One region of the Ochrobactrum sp. 19YEA23 genome, then DNA from elsewhere that is predicted to be linked to it. Evidence: riboswitches for the same ligand, from Rfam matches in the RefSeq annotation. Region 1 holds a riboswitch; each other region holds the start of a gene.
What was found. A riboswitch is a leader RNA that binds a small molecule or an ion and turns the genes downstream of it on or off. The one in region 1 is predicted to bind thiamine pyrophosphate.

Region 1 (5,195 bases):
GCTGCAACGTGTCGTGGTCGCCGATCACTTCCAGCTTGATCCAGTTGGTGCCGAAGATTTCACGCGCCATTTTGGCGGTGGTTACCGCTTCACGCGGCGTGTGGCAGCCTGCCGTATTGGGCAGAACGGCGACGCCCAGCTCGCGGATCAGCGCCCAGAAGTCTTGTCCGGCGCGCGCATCGCCGCTTTCGCGGCGCAGCGACACGGTGACGATATCGCTTTGCGAAGCGCGCACCGCATCCGCCAATATGGCGGGCGATGGATATTGCGCCGTGCCGAGCAGCAGGCGGCTTTCAAATTGTTGGCCGTAGAATTCCAGCATCTCAGCCTCCCTGCATCGGGGCCAGAACTTCGATGCGGTCGCCAGCCGACAAGGTCGCGGCTGCGCGCTCGTCGCTGGCCACGAATTCACCGTTCAGCGCGGTTGCAACAATCGCTTCATCCAGTTCGATCTCGGTCAGCAGCGCCGCCAGATTGGCGGCTGCCGTGGTGATGACTTCACCGTTGAGCACGATCGTCATGCATAGTCCTCCACAAATTCGGGCATGGTTTCGGGCGTGGTCGCGGCCGCAACCGCCATGCGTGCCACGGCGGGCGAAAGCAGGAAGCCATGGCGGTAAAGCCCGTTGACATAGATGGTTTTGCCACGCCGTCGCACGCGGGGCAGGTTGTCTGGAAAGGCGGGGCGCGCATCGACGCCGGTTTCGAGAATCTCCGCTTCGCCGAAGGCCGGATGCAGGGCGTAAGCCGCGCTCAAAAGCTCCAATGTCGAGCGCACGCTGATGCCACTGCGCTGATCGCTTTCGATCATCGTCGCGCCGATCATGTGCACGCCGTCGCCGCGCGGCACGATGTAGAGCGGAATGCGTGGATGCAGGAGACGCACAGGCCGCGAAAGGTTGATGTCACGCGAGCGGACAACCAGCATCTCACCTTTGACACCGCGCAGATCGGGCAGCACATCGCGGGCGCTAAGACCGCGGGCATCGACGATAATATCCGCGTCGATCTTCGCTGTGTCCGCTTCCGTATTGAGGTGGAACACGACGCCTTTTCTTTGCAGGTTTCCGGCCAGTTCAACCAGTGTCTTGCGCGGATCGAGATGGCCTTCGCGTGCGAAGAACAGGCCCTGCCGGAAACGTCCGGCGAGATCGGGTTCCAGCGCATCGATGCGTTCACTGTCTATTGTGTCGAAGGCTTCCGTGCGGCGGGCGAAGCGGCGCAACTCGCTGGCGTCGCGGTTGTGCGACAGAACCAGCGTGCCTTCGCGCTTGACGCCGGAGACGTGCTTTTCCCACCAGCCGATGGCTTCCTGACCGAGCCGTACCACAGGCTCCTCGGCGCTTTCGCCCTCGCACCATGGCGCCAGCATGCCGCCTGCAAGCCAGGAGCAGCAGTCGGAACCGATCTGCGGGCTGCGGGCAATCACCGTGACGGCGTGGCCCTGATCGGTGAACTCGGCGGCGGTGGCAAGACCGGCGACACCCGCTCCGATGATGGTGACGCGCATCACGCAATCTCCTCCGTGCGGGTTTTCCAGAGGTCATGGAAATGGTGCACCGGCCCATGGCCGTGTCCGATCTTCAATGTGTCGGCAGCGCGGATTGCCCCTTGCAGATAGGTGTGGGCTGCAAGCACCGCTTTTTCGAGCGGCAGGTTTTTGGCAAGCTCTGCCGCAATGGCCGAGGAGAGCGTGCAGCCTGTGCCATGGGTGTTGACGGTCCGGATGCGTGGCGCTTCGATACGCAGCGTCGGCTGATCGCGGCGAACGAGCAGGTCGACGCAAATTTCGCCTTCGGCATGCCCGCCCTTCATCAGAACGGCTTTCGCGCCGAGTTCGAGCAATGCGCGGCCCTGCTGTTCGGCGTCTTCATCGTCGAGCGCCAGACCGCAGCCGAGCAGGCAGGCCGCTTCAGGCCGGTTGGGAGTCAAAAGCGTTGCGAGCGGCACCAGTTTCTGACGCAAAAGCGCAATGGCGTTTTCGCTCAAAAGCCGGTCGCCCGACTTGGCCACCATCACCGGATCGAGCACGATAGGGCCTGAAAAATGGGCAAGTCCGCGCGCAATGGCATCGATGGTTTCAGGCACGGACACCATGCCGATCTTCACCGCAGCCACGTCGAGATCGCTGAAGACGGCGTCTATCTGCCCAGCGACGATGGCGGGCGGGATGTCATGCACCGCGCTCACCGTACAGGTGTTCTGCACGGTCACAGCGGCAATGACGCTCGCGCCATAGACGCCGAGCGCCGAAAATGTCTTGAGGTCGGCCTGAATGCCAGCACCGCCGCCACTGTCGGAACCGGCAATGGTCACACAGATGGGGGGCACGCAGATGGGCGCAGACCGTGTCTGGTCATTGTTGGATTTGGTTCGGGAGAAACTATGTTTCTGGTTCATCGTATCGTCTCTCATTCCGAACGGAAAGATGAGACGCCATGAACCTGTATGGAGCATAAGCTCCGAGTGGGATGAACCCTGTCCGCGACGCGTCAAACTCCGTTCCCTACGCAGGTATTACCCGGATCAGGTTCAATGGGTTAACGCGAGAACGCGCCTCTCAGCCTCTTTCGAGGCACCCCAACGAATTTTGCATCCATAGGCATAGGCCGGAAGTTTTGAACGGTCAAGCAATCTTCAGTGGATGTGGGGTCACTTCCCGGTGACGGCAGCTGCGATAAAATAAGATCATCAGAAAAAACTAAATGAGCGCCTCCTTCATATATGGTTTGTTAAAACCATTGGTCGTATTGTCCCTGCGGGGAAGTGCGTCCTGGTGGCGGTCCCCGCCTGTTTGTTCGTGCCTGTCTGGTCATGAACTCATGCGGAATATGATGTTCCAGTGAGAGGTTTTATTGGCTAATTTAGACTGACGGCATGTGTCGGCTTGGGGCAAGGGGTGTATAATGGCGAAGCGGAAAGCCGGTCCGGCAGAGGCGGGAGGCTCCATGGCGAGCACATCCCAGCAGGATTTCCGTATTCTGTTCACCACCCATCCGACGCCAATGTGGGTCTATGATCCGCAGACCCTCGGCTTCATCATCATGAACGACGCAGCCTATGCGCTTTACGGCTACACGCCCGACGAGCTGCCGGGCATGACCGTACTTGATATCCGTCCGCATACCGAGCGCGAGCGCATGCTGAGCGCTGTTCGTGATCGTAGCGATCTGGAGCGCCCGGAGCGCTGGCAGCACCGGCGCGCCGACGGCGAAATCATCGAAGTCCTGACCTACGGGCGTGAGGTGCAGTTCGATGGCAGGGAAGCCATTCTCGCCATCGTACAGGACCGGACCGAACTTGCCGAAGCCAACCGGCAGGCGATCCATGCCCAGTCTTTGCTCGATAGCCTTGTCAGCAATCTGCCGCTCGGCGTGTTCATCAAGGACATGCAGGATGAGGGGCGTTATGTGCTCTACAATCAGGCGGCCTCGCAGGCGAGCGGCAAGGCGGTCGAGACGGTGGTCGGCTTTACCGACGCCCAACTGATGACGGATCTGGAGCGCCGCCAATATGCGCAGCAGGATCGTCAGGTGATGAGCAAGGGCGAAGCGCTGAGCGTTGAATATAAAACCCATCACGACGATGGAACCCTGCGTATTCTGCGCGTGATCAAGAGTTCCATTCCGCCGATTGACGGCGCTTCGCCGCGCTATCTGATCGGCCTGATCGAAGACGTCACCGAACGACGCGAAATCGAGGCGCGCATGGCCCATATCGCCATGCATGACAGCCTCACGCGATTGCCCAACCGTGCCTATTTCTCCCATCATGTGGAGGAATTGCAGAAAAAGGGCGGTGATGCGGAGCCATTTGCACTTTTCTATATCGACATCGATCATTTCAAGAGCATCAACGACAATATCGGCCATCAGGCAGGCGACCAGCTTTTGCAGCAGGTGGCCGAGCGGTTGCGCCAGATCACCACGAGCGACCAGTTCATCGCACGGCTCGGCGGCGATGAATTCGCCGTCATCTACCGCAGCGGGACTGTTGGCCAGATCGCCATGTTTGCGGATCGGGTACTTTCGGCGTTTCAGGAACCGTTCAAGCTCGGCGACAATTCCGAATTCGTCACCTGCAGCATGGGCATCGCGCAGGCGCCGCTGCATGGCGATAATTCCGACGTACTGATGCGCAATGCCGATCTGGCGCTTCACGCATCGAAATCAAGCGGCAGGCGCAGCTTCCATTTCTACCAGCACTCGCTGCGTCTGGCTGCTGAAAAGCGCCACATCATGACGAGCGAGCTGCGTCAGGCGCTGTCGTCCCAACAGTTCGAACTGCATTATCAGCCGATCTTCAATCTGGAGAGCGGGTTGATTTCCGGTTTCGAAGCACTGATCCGCTGGCGTCATCCCGAACGCGGGATGATTTCCCCGGCGGAATTCATTCCGCTTGCGGAAGAAACCGGATTGATCGGCCCTATCGGTGACTGGGTGCTGTTGGCTGCCTGCCGCGAAGCGGTTTCCTGGCCGGAGGACATCAAGGTCTCAGTCAATCTGTCGCCGGTCCAGTTCAGCCAAAGCTCGCTGTTGCACTCTGTAACCGATGCGCTGGATGCCGCCCGCCTGTCGCCAAACCGGCTCGAACTGGAAATCACTGAATCGGTGTTTCTGTCCAACAGCAAGCACAATATCGAATTGCTGTTCGAGTTGCGCCGCCTTGGCGCTCGTATTGCCATGGACGATTTCGGCACCGGCTATTCCTCGCTCAGTTATCTGCGCTCCTTTCCGTTTGACAAGATCAAGATCGACCGCAGCTTCGTATCCGGGATCGAAGCGGATACGCGCGATCTCGCCATCATCCAGGCGGTGGCCACGCTGGGCGCTGGTTTCAACATCGTCACCACCGCCGAAGGCGTAGAAACAACACAGCAGCTTGAGCGCTTGAGAACCGAGCGTTTCGGCGAAGTGCAGGGCTTTCTGACCGGTCGCCCGATGCCGGCCAGCGATGTGCAGGCCTTTATCCAGAGCAATAATGGCACTGGCCTCACCATGCCCGCAGCCCATAACCGGCTGCCAATCTGACCGGAAACTCCGCCACCACTACACCGCATTGCCGCTTCCAAAAAAGTGCTTGACCTTCCAACGGTGGGAAGGAGTACTTATATGGCAATTCAGAAATCTAGCCTCTCCGGAGGCGTGAAGAGAGGCCGCTAAGGGTCTCGAAGAGGATTGCCATGAACAAGCCCG
Region 2 (5,195 bases), on a different contig from region 1:
TAGAACCGCCCGCAATAGCCAGGTCGAAGCGCATTGCGGTTTCGCCATAGCTGAAACGCACGTCGGTGAGGCGGATGTCGGCGGAAGCAGTCATGAAACGGAATTCTCTTTCCGGGATGTGGCGGCGCGGTCGGCAAGCATCATCAGGCCGAGGCAAAGAAGCCCCAGAATGAGCGCCAGACCGGCAGCATCGAATGTGCGGTAACTGCCCATGCGCTGCAAGAGAAGATAGGGCAGGGTCAGAAGCGCATCGCTGCCGAACAGCGCGATTGTGCCGAGGTCGCCAATGGAAAGCGCCATGGCAAAGGCGAAAGCCATGCCAAAAGGTCTGCGGATCGACGGCCAGTCAATGAGCCGAAGCCGATTGAGGCCATGAATGCCAAGCTGGGCACAGAGCCGATTGTGACGCGCAGCTGCCGTATCCCAGGCCGGGCGCAATAGCCGGACCGCGAAAGGCATAGCCATAGCAGCGTTGACGGTTACCACCATCACCGGCGCGATGGCGAAAGGATTGGTGAAATGGCGCAGCAGGATGAACCATCCCGCGCCGATCACGATAGGCGGCATGACGAGTATCAGGCTCGCGCCCGTATCGAACAGGCTGGCTATTTTGTTGTTTCTGACTGCTTCCCGGGCCGAAACGAGCGCCAGCGAGAGAAGCACTGAGAGCGTTGCCGCAGAAAAACCGAGCGCAAGGCTGGTGCCGATGGCGCGCCAGACTGTCGTTTCGCTGAGCAGGCGGGTGAGGTCGGCAGCAAGGCCGGACACGACCACGCCTGCAATTGGCAAGGCGACATAAAGAAAACCGATGAGAATGGCGGTGATGTTGAACAGGCGTTCACCCCGCGCAGGCCTGCCGTAGCGGCGCGGTGCTGCCGTGTGGGTAAAGCCTTCTTCTGAAGGACGCCCGGTCAGGCGCAGGGCCAGCAGGATCAGCAAGGTCAGGCCGAGCTGGGTGACGGTGAGCGCCACCGCGCGCGCCGGGTCGAAATCAAAATGCAGGCTTTGATAGATCGCCACTTCCAGCGTTGTCGCGCGCGGACCGCCGCCGAGCGTCAGCACAGTAGTGAAGCTTGTCACGCATAGCATGAAGATCAGCCCCGCCATGCCGGGCAGGCTGCGGCGGATAACCGGCCATTCGATCAGCCGAAAACGGGCGCGATTGCCCATGCCAAGCTGGGCCGCCAGTTTCCAATAATCGGCGGGTATCGATTCATAGGCAGCGAGAATGAGCCGCACCGCCAGCGGCATGTTGAAGAACACATGCGCGATCAAAATGCCCGTAATGCCATAGATATCCGGCTGGAACGAGTGGCCCGCAGCGTCCGACATATGGGCGATCAGGCCGTTTCGACCGTAAATGCTGGTAACGCCCAGCACGGCCACAAGGGCAGGCAACGCGAGCGGCAGAGCGAACAGCCGCAGAATAAAACCCCGCCCGGGAAAATGCGCTTCCGAATGCAAGGCGCGCGCAACGGGAATAGCAAAGGCAACCGAAAGCAGGCTCGACGCGATGGCCTGTGCGATAGTGAAACGGGCGGTTCGCCAGAGATAGGCATCGAAATTTGCGGCGGCATCGAAGCCGCCGCTGGCTTCAAAGGCAAGCGCGATGAGCGCGCCACCGGCAAGCACGACAAGAAAAGCCAGCGCCAAAGCCCCCGCGACGGGTTTCATCGCGGGGGCGGAGCTGGTGTTTTTGCCTGCCGGAGTGCCGATCATTTGCTGGTGGCTGCCAGCCATTCATCGACCCAGGCCTTGCGGTTCTTCGCAACCTCGTCGGATGGAATGAGCAAGGTCTTTTCCGGCTTCGGCAATGCGTCGAAAGCGGCGGGAAGCGGCGTCGATGTCTTGCCTGCCGGGAACATCCAGTTGGTTTCCGGGATCACATCCTGAAAGCCGGGGCCGGTCATGAAGGACAGGAACTTCTGCGCCAGCGGGTTCTTGGCGCCAGTCGTCGTCTGGGCGGCCAGTTCGATCTGGAGGTAATTGCCTTCCGGATAGGCCAGCGCCTTATAGCGATCTGTCTTCTCCGCGATGACATGATAGGCTGGCGAACTGGTATAGGAGAGCACCATCGGTGCTTCACCCTTGGTGAAGAGGCCATAGGCTTCCGACCAGCCAGGCGTGACGGTGAGAATGCGCTTCTGCAATTTCTGCCAGGCATCGCCCGCCTGATCGCCATAGACGGCTTTCATCCAAAGCAGTATGCCAAGACCCGGCGTCGAGGTGCGCGGATCCTGAAGCACGATCTTCTGCGACGGGTCCCCTTCGACCAGTTCTTTCAGGCTCTTGGGCGGATTGGGCAGCTTTTCCGAATCATAGACGATGGCGAAATAGCCATAGTCATAGGGCACGAAAATATCGTCCTTGAAATCCCCCGGCACGCTGACATTGCCAAGATCGATGCCGCTTGGCGCGAAGAACCCGCTGGCGCGCGCTTCGGTGGTGAGATTGGTGTCGAGGCCAAGCACAATATCGGCCTTGGTGTTGCCACCTTCAAGCTTCAGCCGGTTGAGCAGCGCGACGCCGTCTGCGGAAGCGACCCAGTTGATCTCGCAGTCGCATTCCTTCTCGAAGTTTTCCTTCACCTTGGGGCCGGGGCCCCATTCGGAAATGAAACTGTCATAGGTGTAGATGGTAAGCTTGTCTTTAGCTTGCGCTGCGGGCGCGAGACTCACCGCTGCCGCAAAAGAGAAGGCCAGCAAAGATAACAGCCGCATAACGGCACGTCCTTTCATCAAGTTAAAAGGATATAGCGCCGCTTGGGGTCTGGAGCACAACCGTAACCGAAAAGCTGCAACTTTTCGGGATCGTGCCGCAGAGCAGCATCTAATCCCTCCGCCGGTGCAAACCGGATCAGGTTCAGCGGGTTGGTTTTTGGAAAAACCTCTCAGCCATTCATGGGAACAAATGGCACCCCGTTAGAGCGTTGCGACATTAATATGTCAGGCCATAAAGGGCAAGAGAGGCAAAACCGATGCAAACTGGGACAAAGCGGACTTCCAGCTGCGATTTGCCCATGATATGAGCGGCTTATGAGCACATTCGTCATCCTTCTCGGCGGCGACCTCGTCGTAACCGAACGGCTGCGGCAGCAGATTGTCGGAGCGCGTATTCTTGCAGCCGATGGCGGTATTCGTCATGCAGCCGCTCTGGGCGTCGAGCCGGAACTGTGGCTCGGCGATTTCGATTCCACGCCGCAAGCCTTGCTCGAGCAATATGCCCATGTGCCGCAAAAGACATTTCCCCGCGCCAAGGATATGACGGACGGCGAACTGGCTTTCGAGGAAGCCTTTGCCCGTGGCGCGACACGCGCCATTTTGTGCGGTGCTTTCGGCGGCCAGCGTACCGATCATACGCTGCTGCATCTCACAATGGCGACAGCGCAGGCAAACAAAGGGCGGAATGTTCTTCTGTCCAGTGGTGTGGAAGAAGCCTGGCCGGTGACGGCTGGCGAGTTTACCTATGATTTCCCGGAAGGCACGCTGTTCAGCGTCATCAGTTTCACCTCTGTGGAGGGGCTTTCAATCACAAATGCGGAGTGGCCGTTAGACAACGTGACCCTTCCTTTTGGTTCTTCGTGGACAGTTTCCAATATAGTGCGTGGAACACTTCGCATTACTGTGCGTTCTGGCTTAGCGATACTTGTTGCAAACTTAAATTCGGAGCATGCAGACGGGGCATCGCTAACCTTACCGATTGAAAAGGCTTGACGCTTGACAGCGAAACGTATTTCAAATGCGTAAGCGGGTTTATTAGTTAGCGCCGAAATTGGGGACGCAAAATCGGCACCTGAAGTGTCAACTTTGACAGGAGATTGTTTGATGAAGTCACGTCTTTCCATGATTGCGGTTGCCGGGGTGCTCGCATTGTCGACAGCAGCATGCACGACCAACGAACAGCGCACGGCTGGTTACGGTGTTGGCGGCGCAGCAATTGGTGCTCTCGCCGGTGGTGCAATCGGCGGTAACGGCCGTGGCGCTCTCACGGGTGCTGCTATCGGTGCTGTTGCCGGTACGCTGGTTGGCGCTGCCCAGACGCGTAATGGCGTGCAGTACTGCCGCTATCGCGATAATTACGGCCGCGTCTACGAAGCACGCTGCCAGTAAGCTTGAAGCTTAAAATCGTATGACGGACAGGCCGGGGAAACCCGGCCTGTTTGTTTTTCGTGCCTCTTTCCTATCGATCCATTTGACAGAACGGCTTTTGTCGCGGACAAGCAGGGCGGAATTTCAAAGCACATCCCGAGAACCGCCCAGAAAGCCTCAGAAGACACCATGGCACCACCGCTCCTTCGCCTAGACCAGATCAAGCTCACCTTCGGCGGTACGCCTCTTCTGGAGGATGCGAGCCTTTCGGTGAGCGAGGGCGACCGCATCGCGCTGGTCGGGCGCAATGGTTCCGGCAAGTCCACGCTTCTGAAGATTGCCGCCGGCATGGTCGAGCCGACTTCGGGCGAAGTGTTCAAGCATCCGGGCGCGACCGTTCGCTATCTGCCGCAGGTGCCGGACATGGACGGTTTTGCCAGCGTGCGCGCCTATGTTGAAGCCGGGCTCGGACCGACCGACGATCCGCATCGCGTGACCTATCTTCTGGAGCATCTGGGCCTGACCGGCGAAGAAAATCCGGATTATCTTTCGGGCGGTGAAGCACGCCGCGCAGCGCTGGCGCGTGTGATCGCGCCGCAGCCCGATGTGCTTTTGCTGGACGAGCCGACCAACCATCTCGATCTGACGACCATCGAATGGCTGGAAGGCGAATTGCGCCAGATCCGCTCGGCCATCGTGCTGATCTCGCATGACCGTCGCTTTCTGGAAAATGTCAGCCGCGCGACCGTCTGGCTCGACCGTGGCATCACACGCCGTCTGGAGCAGGGTTTCGGCCATTTCGAGGAATGGCGCGACAAGGTTCTGGAAGAAGAAGAGCGCGATCATCACAAGCTTGGCCGCCAGATTGCCCGCGAGGAGCATTGGCTGCGCTATGGCGTTACGGCGCGCCGCAAGCGCAATATGCGCCGCCTCGGCGAATTGCATTCCATGCGTGCGGATTTCCGCAATCACCGTAAGGCGCAAGGTTCGGCGGTTCTGACGGCCAGCGATTCCAAGGAATCCGGCAAGCTGGTGGTCGAAGCCAAGGGGCTCAACAAGGCCTATGGCGACCGCGTACTGGTCAAGGATTTCTCGACACGCGTGCAG
Region 3 (5,195 bases), on a different contig from region 1:
CATGAGTACCGGGGCTTTTGGCGTTTAATGTTCGAGATGAGAGAGGAGGGCACTCTCCTGTAGTCAGGCCCCGGCCTCACGCCACACAAAATGACCGCCGCCAAGCTCCACATGATCGAGATGCGGGTGCCCCTGCTTTGTCTGTGTAAGACTTATAGCGCTACTGCAGCTATTTAGAAGTTGCACTCATTAGCCGGCTTCAGCCTCACACCTTCATGCTCTCTTCCTGCGATCCTGCGCGTATCTCATGTGAGATTTGCATTGAACAGAACTTGGGACCACACATGGAGCAGAAATGAGCGTCCTTGTGAGCCTCCTTGGGTAAGGTCTCGTCATGATAAGAACGTGCTGTCTCTGGATCCAGTGAAAGATTGAACTGATCTTCCCAGCGGAATTCGAACCGAGCCCGCGATAGCGCATCATCACGGATACGCGCTGACGGATGCCCTTTTGCGAGGTCTGCGGCATGAGCGGCTATCTTGTAGGTGACGACACCGATTTTAACATCGTCGCGGTTGGGCAAGCCGAGGTGCTCCTTCGGGGTAACGTAGCAAAGCATGGCGGTGCCGAACCAGCCGATCATCGCTGCACCAATTCCCGAGGTTATATGGTCATAACCGGGTGCGATATCAGTGGTCAGCGGTCCGAGCGTGTAGAACGGCGCCTCTCCGCACGTGTGTAATTGCTTGTCCATGTTCTCTTTGATCTTGTGCATAGGAACGTGGCCGGGTCCTTCTATCATTACCTGGCAATCCTTGGACCAGGCTATCTGGGTCAGTTCTCCAAGCGTCTCGAGTTCGGCAAATTGTGCCGCGTCATTGGCATCTGCGATCGATCCCGGACGCAGACCGTCGCCAAGGGAGAATGAGACATCGTATGCCCGACAGATATCGCAAATTTCTTCGAAATGTTCGTAGAGAAAACTCTCTTTGTGGTGGTGTAGGCACCACTTCGCCATGATCGAACCGCCGCGTGAAACGATGCCGGTTACGCGATTGGCGGTGAGGTGGATATAAGAAAGCCGCACGCCAGCGTGTATGGTAAAATAATCAACGCCTTGTTCGGCCTGTTCGATCAATGTGTCGCGATAGATCTGCCAGTTCAGATCTTCGGCGATACCATTGACCTTCTCCAGAGCCTGATAGAGCGGTACCGTACCGATTGGAACTGGCGAGTTCCGGATGATCCATTCTCGAATATTGTGAATGTTTCGTCCGGTTGAAAGGTCCATGACCGTATCGGCACCCCAACGGATCGCCCATACCATCTTTTCAACTTCCTCGCCCATAGAAGATGTTACGGCAGAATTGCCGATATTAGCGTTGATCTTAACCAGAAAGTTCCGCCCGATGATCATCGGCTCGGATTCAGGATGGTTGATATTGGCAGGAAGAATAGCGCGTCCCTCTGCAATCTCCTGGCGAACGAATTCCGGTGTTACATAGTCGGGAATGTTGGCGCCGAAACCTTGCCCGTCGCGCGGCAATTCATGCTGGACAGCTTGTCGCCCAAGGTTTTCGCGGATGGCGACGAATTCCATTTCGGGAGTGATGATCCCTGCACGGGCATAAGCAAGCTGGGTAACCGCCTTGCCATTCCTTGCTTTCAACGGTGCATTTAGAAAAGGGAATTCCGGTGTCAGTCGTTCACCTGTCGCAAAGCCGTTATCTGCGGGTTGAACCGAGCGCCCTTCATAGGCTTCGACATCGCCACGCCCGCTGATCCAGCTTTCGCGCAGTCGGGGCAACCCTTTTTCGATATTGATCGTTGCGTGATCGTCGGTGTAGGGGCCAGACGGGTCATAGACCGTAACGGGTGGCAGCCCGGAACTGGGATGCAGCGCAATTTCTCGCATCGGGACGCGGATATCCGGATAAAGCGTTCCTGGTATGCTTAGTTTTCGGGACGCGGGGAGAGGGCCAGTGGTAACAGTCGGGGCTGTGTTGCCAGTAATAATAGACATGGTTGAGGCTCCAAGATGTGACGTTGGAGACCCAGTTCCAGTGTTGGAAGGATGAAAAAACGCCATCAGGAAGCATCCAGTGGACGCTCGCATTCCAGCATTTGCACCGTCCCTACGCCAGTATGAACTGGATCAGGTTCAACGGGTCACTGCGCACGCTAGCAGTATCTCAGCCCCTTGCCGGGACTCCCCTGGTGAATGCTTAAAATTATGCACGGGCAGTTTTGGTCGTCAAGACCGGTTGGCTGCGCGCGTGTTTCTATTCCCGACCATGGACGTAAAACAAACGGTGAAGCTTGGCTTCTCTTTTTCCATTTGGCATCATCACTGATGCGGCTTTTTGAAAATCCGAAGCGCTTTAATTCACCAGATCCCTGCCTTTGGTTTCCGGTGTGGTGATCATCACATAGATCGCCGGGATTGCCATCAATGTAGCGTAGATCGCGACCGCGAAGGGCGTGCCGAATATCTCGAGCAGCCACGTGCCGATGATCGGGGCAAGCGCTCCACCCAACACCGTGGCGACGGAATAGGATGTCGACATAGCCGTGTAGCGAACGCGCGCCGGGAAGAGTTCGGTGAAATAGGCCGACATGCCACCCACGATAATGCCGTGGAAGGAGAGCGTCAGCACGGTTGCCCAAGTGAGCGTCGCGGTGTCTGCGCCGGGCGGCAGGCTGAATAGCCAGAAGCCTGCGCCGATACCGCCCACGAGACCCACCAGCGTAACGGCCTTGCGTCCGATACGGTCTGCGGTGGCGCCTGCCGCGAGTATGACCGCGACTTCGGCAATGGAACCGACGAACAGTGCGCCGAGGGCAGCTTCACGCGGCACTTTGAGGAACACGGTCGCCAGCACGACGAAGAATGTGGAGAAGAGATAGAAAAGCGCGCTTTCGCCAGCCTTGACGAACAGGACGCGGAGCATATTAGCGCCTTGGGTCGTGATTGCTTCGCGCAAGGGTGCTTTGATGGCTTCGGTCTTTTGTTCCTGCAGATGGATGAAAGCAGGCGATTCCTCGACCTTGCGCCGGACCCATAGACCGAGACCGATCAGCAGGATGGAGGCGATGAAGGGAATACGCCACGCCCATTCTACAAAAGCGTCCGATCCGAAATGCCCGATGACCAAACCGATAACGGCGGTGGCAAGTACATTCCCGGCTGGTCCGCCGATCATGGGAAATCCGGTCCAGAGCCCACGCTGCTTGGCCGGAAGGCTTTCGGCGATCAGCACCAGCGCGCCAGTGGATTCGCCGCCGATGGCAAAACCTTGCAACAGGCGCATTAGGAGCAGCAACAGGGGAGCGAACACGCCAATCTGCTGATAGGTGGGGAGCAGGCCCATGGCGACAGTCGCGCCGCCCATCAGGAAAAGACTGATCACGAGTGCCTGCTTGCGCCCTATCCTGTCACCCAGAACACCGAAGAACCAGCCTCCAGCGGGACGAGCGATAAAGCCGACGGCCTGCGTAGACAGGGCTGCAATCAGGCCGGTGATCGGATCGACCACCGGAAAAAACGCGGTGTTGAAAACAAGTGCGGCGCAAAAAGCGAAAACCGCGAAGTCATACCACTCGATAATCGTGCCGGTGCTGGCCGCGAAAAGAAGCCGTATCGATGATTTTTGCGTCTGCGCGGCATCCATTGTGCCCGCCGGTGCTGATGTGTTCATGGCTGCTCCTCCGCTGCCCAGCATTTGAAATGCCGGTTCCTCGCTACCGGCTCCCTATAATCGTATCATTTGCAACGAAGTCAAGTTCATTGCAATAGCAACGTTACATATGCAATGAAATAGTGGCCATCAGTTTCTGGGGATTACAATCTGCAGGAGGTGCGAGGATCAATTCAAAAGGCAGTTCGAACGGACAGGATAACAGTGGTGTACGGGTAGTTTTCATTGAGGCGCAATCTTATCAGACCGCGTTTCGCTCCGACTAGATCTCGCTCTTGAAAAAGCCTTTGAAATTGTCCGTCCATTCCGGGAAAATGATTGAAATGAAAAGACTTTGTGAGGGGTATGCAATGCGCATGGAGACGTTTTTTCCTTATAGGCTCGCGATTGTCGCGGAAGCGTTCTCCCGGCAGCTGGTTGCTGTTTATGGTCACGAATATGGGCTGATGCGTGAGGAATGGCGTCTGCTGTTTCTGCTGGCGGAGGCAGGTTCCATCGATTCCGTGCGGCTTGCCCAGCGCACCTCCCTCGACAAGGTGCAGGTCAGTCGGGCCGCCAGCCGTCTGGAAGAGAAAGGCCTGATTGTCAGGACTGTATCGAAAGAAGACCGACGTTTGCGGCACTATGCTGTCACGGATGCGGGCCAAGCCCTGTTTCAAAAGGCCTTTGGCGAAGTCGATGCCAAGGCCAATGCCATCTTGGGTGCGATGTCCGAGCAGGACCGGCTGGCTCTGGAAACGGGCATTGCTGCTCTGCACAAGGCCGTCAAACAGGTGACTGAAGCCGAGTGAGGTTCGCAACTATCGCGAAGGGTGGGCGCTGGAAAGGCGGGTCAGCCCATCGAGAAAATGTTTGGCGTCCGGGCCTAGATCTTTAAGGATCTCCGCCTGAAACTCGTCGGCAATCTTGCCGAGACGGTGCATCAGTTCTTCCCCCTTGGGGGTGAGTGCGAGTACAATCAATCGACGGTCGACATTGTTGTCGGATTTACGCAGTAAGCCCGCACCTTCCAGACGGGTTGCGGCCCGGCTGACAATCGACTTGTCGAGATTGACCCGGGTATTGATATCCCGGATGCTGACTTCGCCGCTACGATAGAGATGCGCCAATACGCGCCATTCAGGGATGGTCAGCCCCGCCTCGGCGGCATAGCGTTTTGCAAATCGCTCGCTGATCCGCGCGGCCACCACACTGAGCCGATAGGGCAGGAAGCTATCGAGTTCGAATGCCATGCACGTCTCCTTTTTGCAGGAAAGGAGCAGAGTTTCATTGCAAATACAACGGAAAAAGACGTGTCACGCAAGAAGCATTGACTTCGTTGCATTCGCAACGTTAATATCGTTGTTAGAGCAACGAATTTGCCGGGAGGAATAATCATGACCACTCACACGATCCCGCAGGGCATGGTCCGCGCATCGGTAACGACTGGAACGGTCGAGGGCTATATGCCCGGTTTCGGCAATGACTTTGAAACCGAGGCGCTGCCGGGCGCTTTGCCGCAAGGTCAGAATTCACCGCAGAAATGCAATTACGGGCTTTATGCCGAGCAGCTGTCCG

Region 2: it holds a riboswitch for thiamine pyrophosphate, as region 1 does, so the genes downstream of both, thiB (thiamine ABC transporter substrate binding subunit) here and thiD (bifunctional hydroxymethylpyrimidine kinase/phosphomethylpyrimidine kinase) in region 1, are expected to answer to the same signal.
Region 3: it holds a riboswitch for thiamine pyrophosphate, as region 1 does, so the genes downstream of both, thiC (phosphomethylpyrimidine synthase ThiC) here and thiD (bifunctional hydroxymethylpyrimidine kinase/phosphomethylpyrimidine kinase) in region 1, are expected to answer to the same signal.

What each region holds. Positions count from the first base shown of each region.
Region 1 covers NZ_JASAMQ010000001.1:596,345-601,539, forward strand. Annotated here, with positions in the region: gene QBD01_RS02675 (thiazole synthase) at 1-322, opposite strand, end outside; gene thiS (sulfur carrier protein ThiS) at 324-521, opposite strand; gene thiO (glycine oxidase ThiO) at 518-1,510, opposite strand; gene thiD (bifunctional hydroxymethylpyrimidine kinase/phosphomethylpyrimidine kinase) at 1,510-2,400, opposite strand; TPP riboswitch at 2,487-2,593, opposite strand; gene QBD01_RS02695 (putative bifunctional diguanylate cyclase/phosphodiesterase) at 3,006-5,030, shown strand; gene QBD01_RS02700 (heavy metal translocating P-type ATPase) at 5,183-5,195, shown strand, end outside.
Region 2 covers NZ_JASAMQ010000011.1:105,563-110,757, forward strand. Annotated here, with positions in the region: gene thiQ (thiamine ABC transporter ATP-binding protein) at 1-94, opposite strand, end outside; gene thiP (thiamine/thiamine pyrophosphate ABC transporter permease ThiP) at 91-1,719, opposite strand; gene thiB (thiamine ABC transporter substrate binding subunit) at 1,716-2,720, opposite strand; TPP riboswitch at 2,817-2,931, opposite strand; gene QBD01_RS22215 (thiamine diphosphokinase) at 3,036-3,713, shown strand; gene QBD01_RS22220 (glycine zipper domain-containing protein) at 3,825-4,109, shown strand; gene QBD01_RS22225 (ABC-F family ATP-binding cassette domain-containing protein) at 4,278-5,195, shown strand, end outside.
Region 3 covers NZ_JASAMQ010000010.1:131-5,325, forward strand. Annotated here, with positions in the region: gene thiC (phosphomethylpyrimidine synthase ThiC) at 206-1,963, opposite strand; TPP riboswitch at 2,055-2,166, opposite strand; gene QBD01_RS21120 (MFS transporter) at 2,322-3,638, opposite strand; gene QBD01_RS21125 (MarR family transcriptional regulator) at 3,995-4,429, shown strand; gene QBD01_RS21130 (MarR family winged helix-turn-helix transcriptional regulator) at 4,439-4,870, opposite strand; gene hmgA (homogentisate 1,2-dioxygenase) at 5,015-5,195, shown strand, end outside.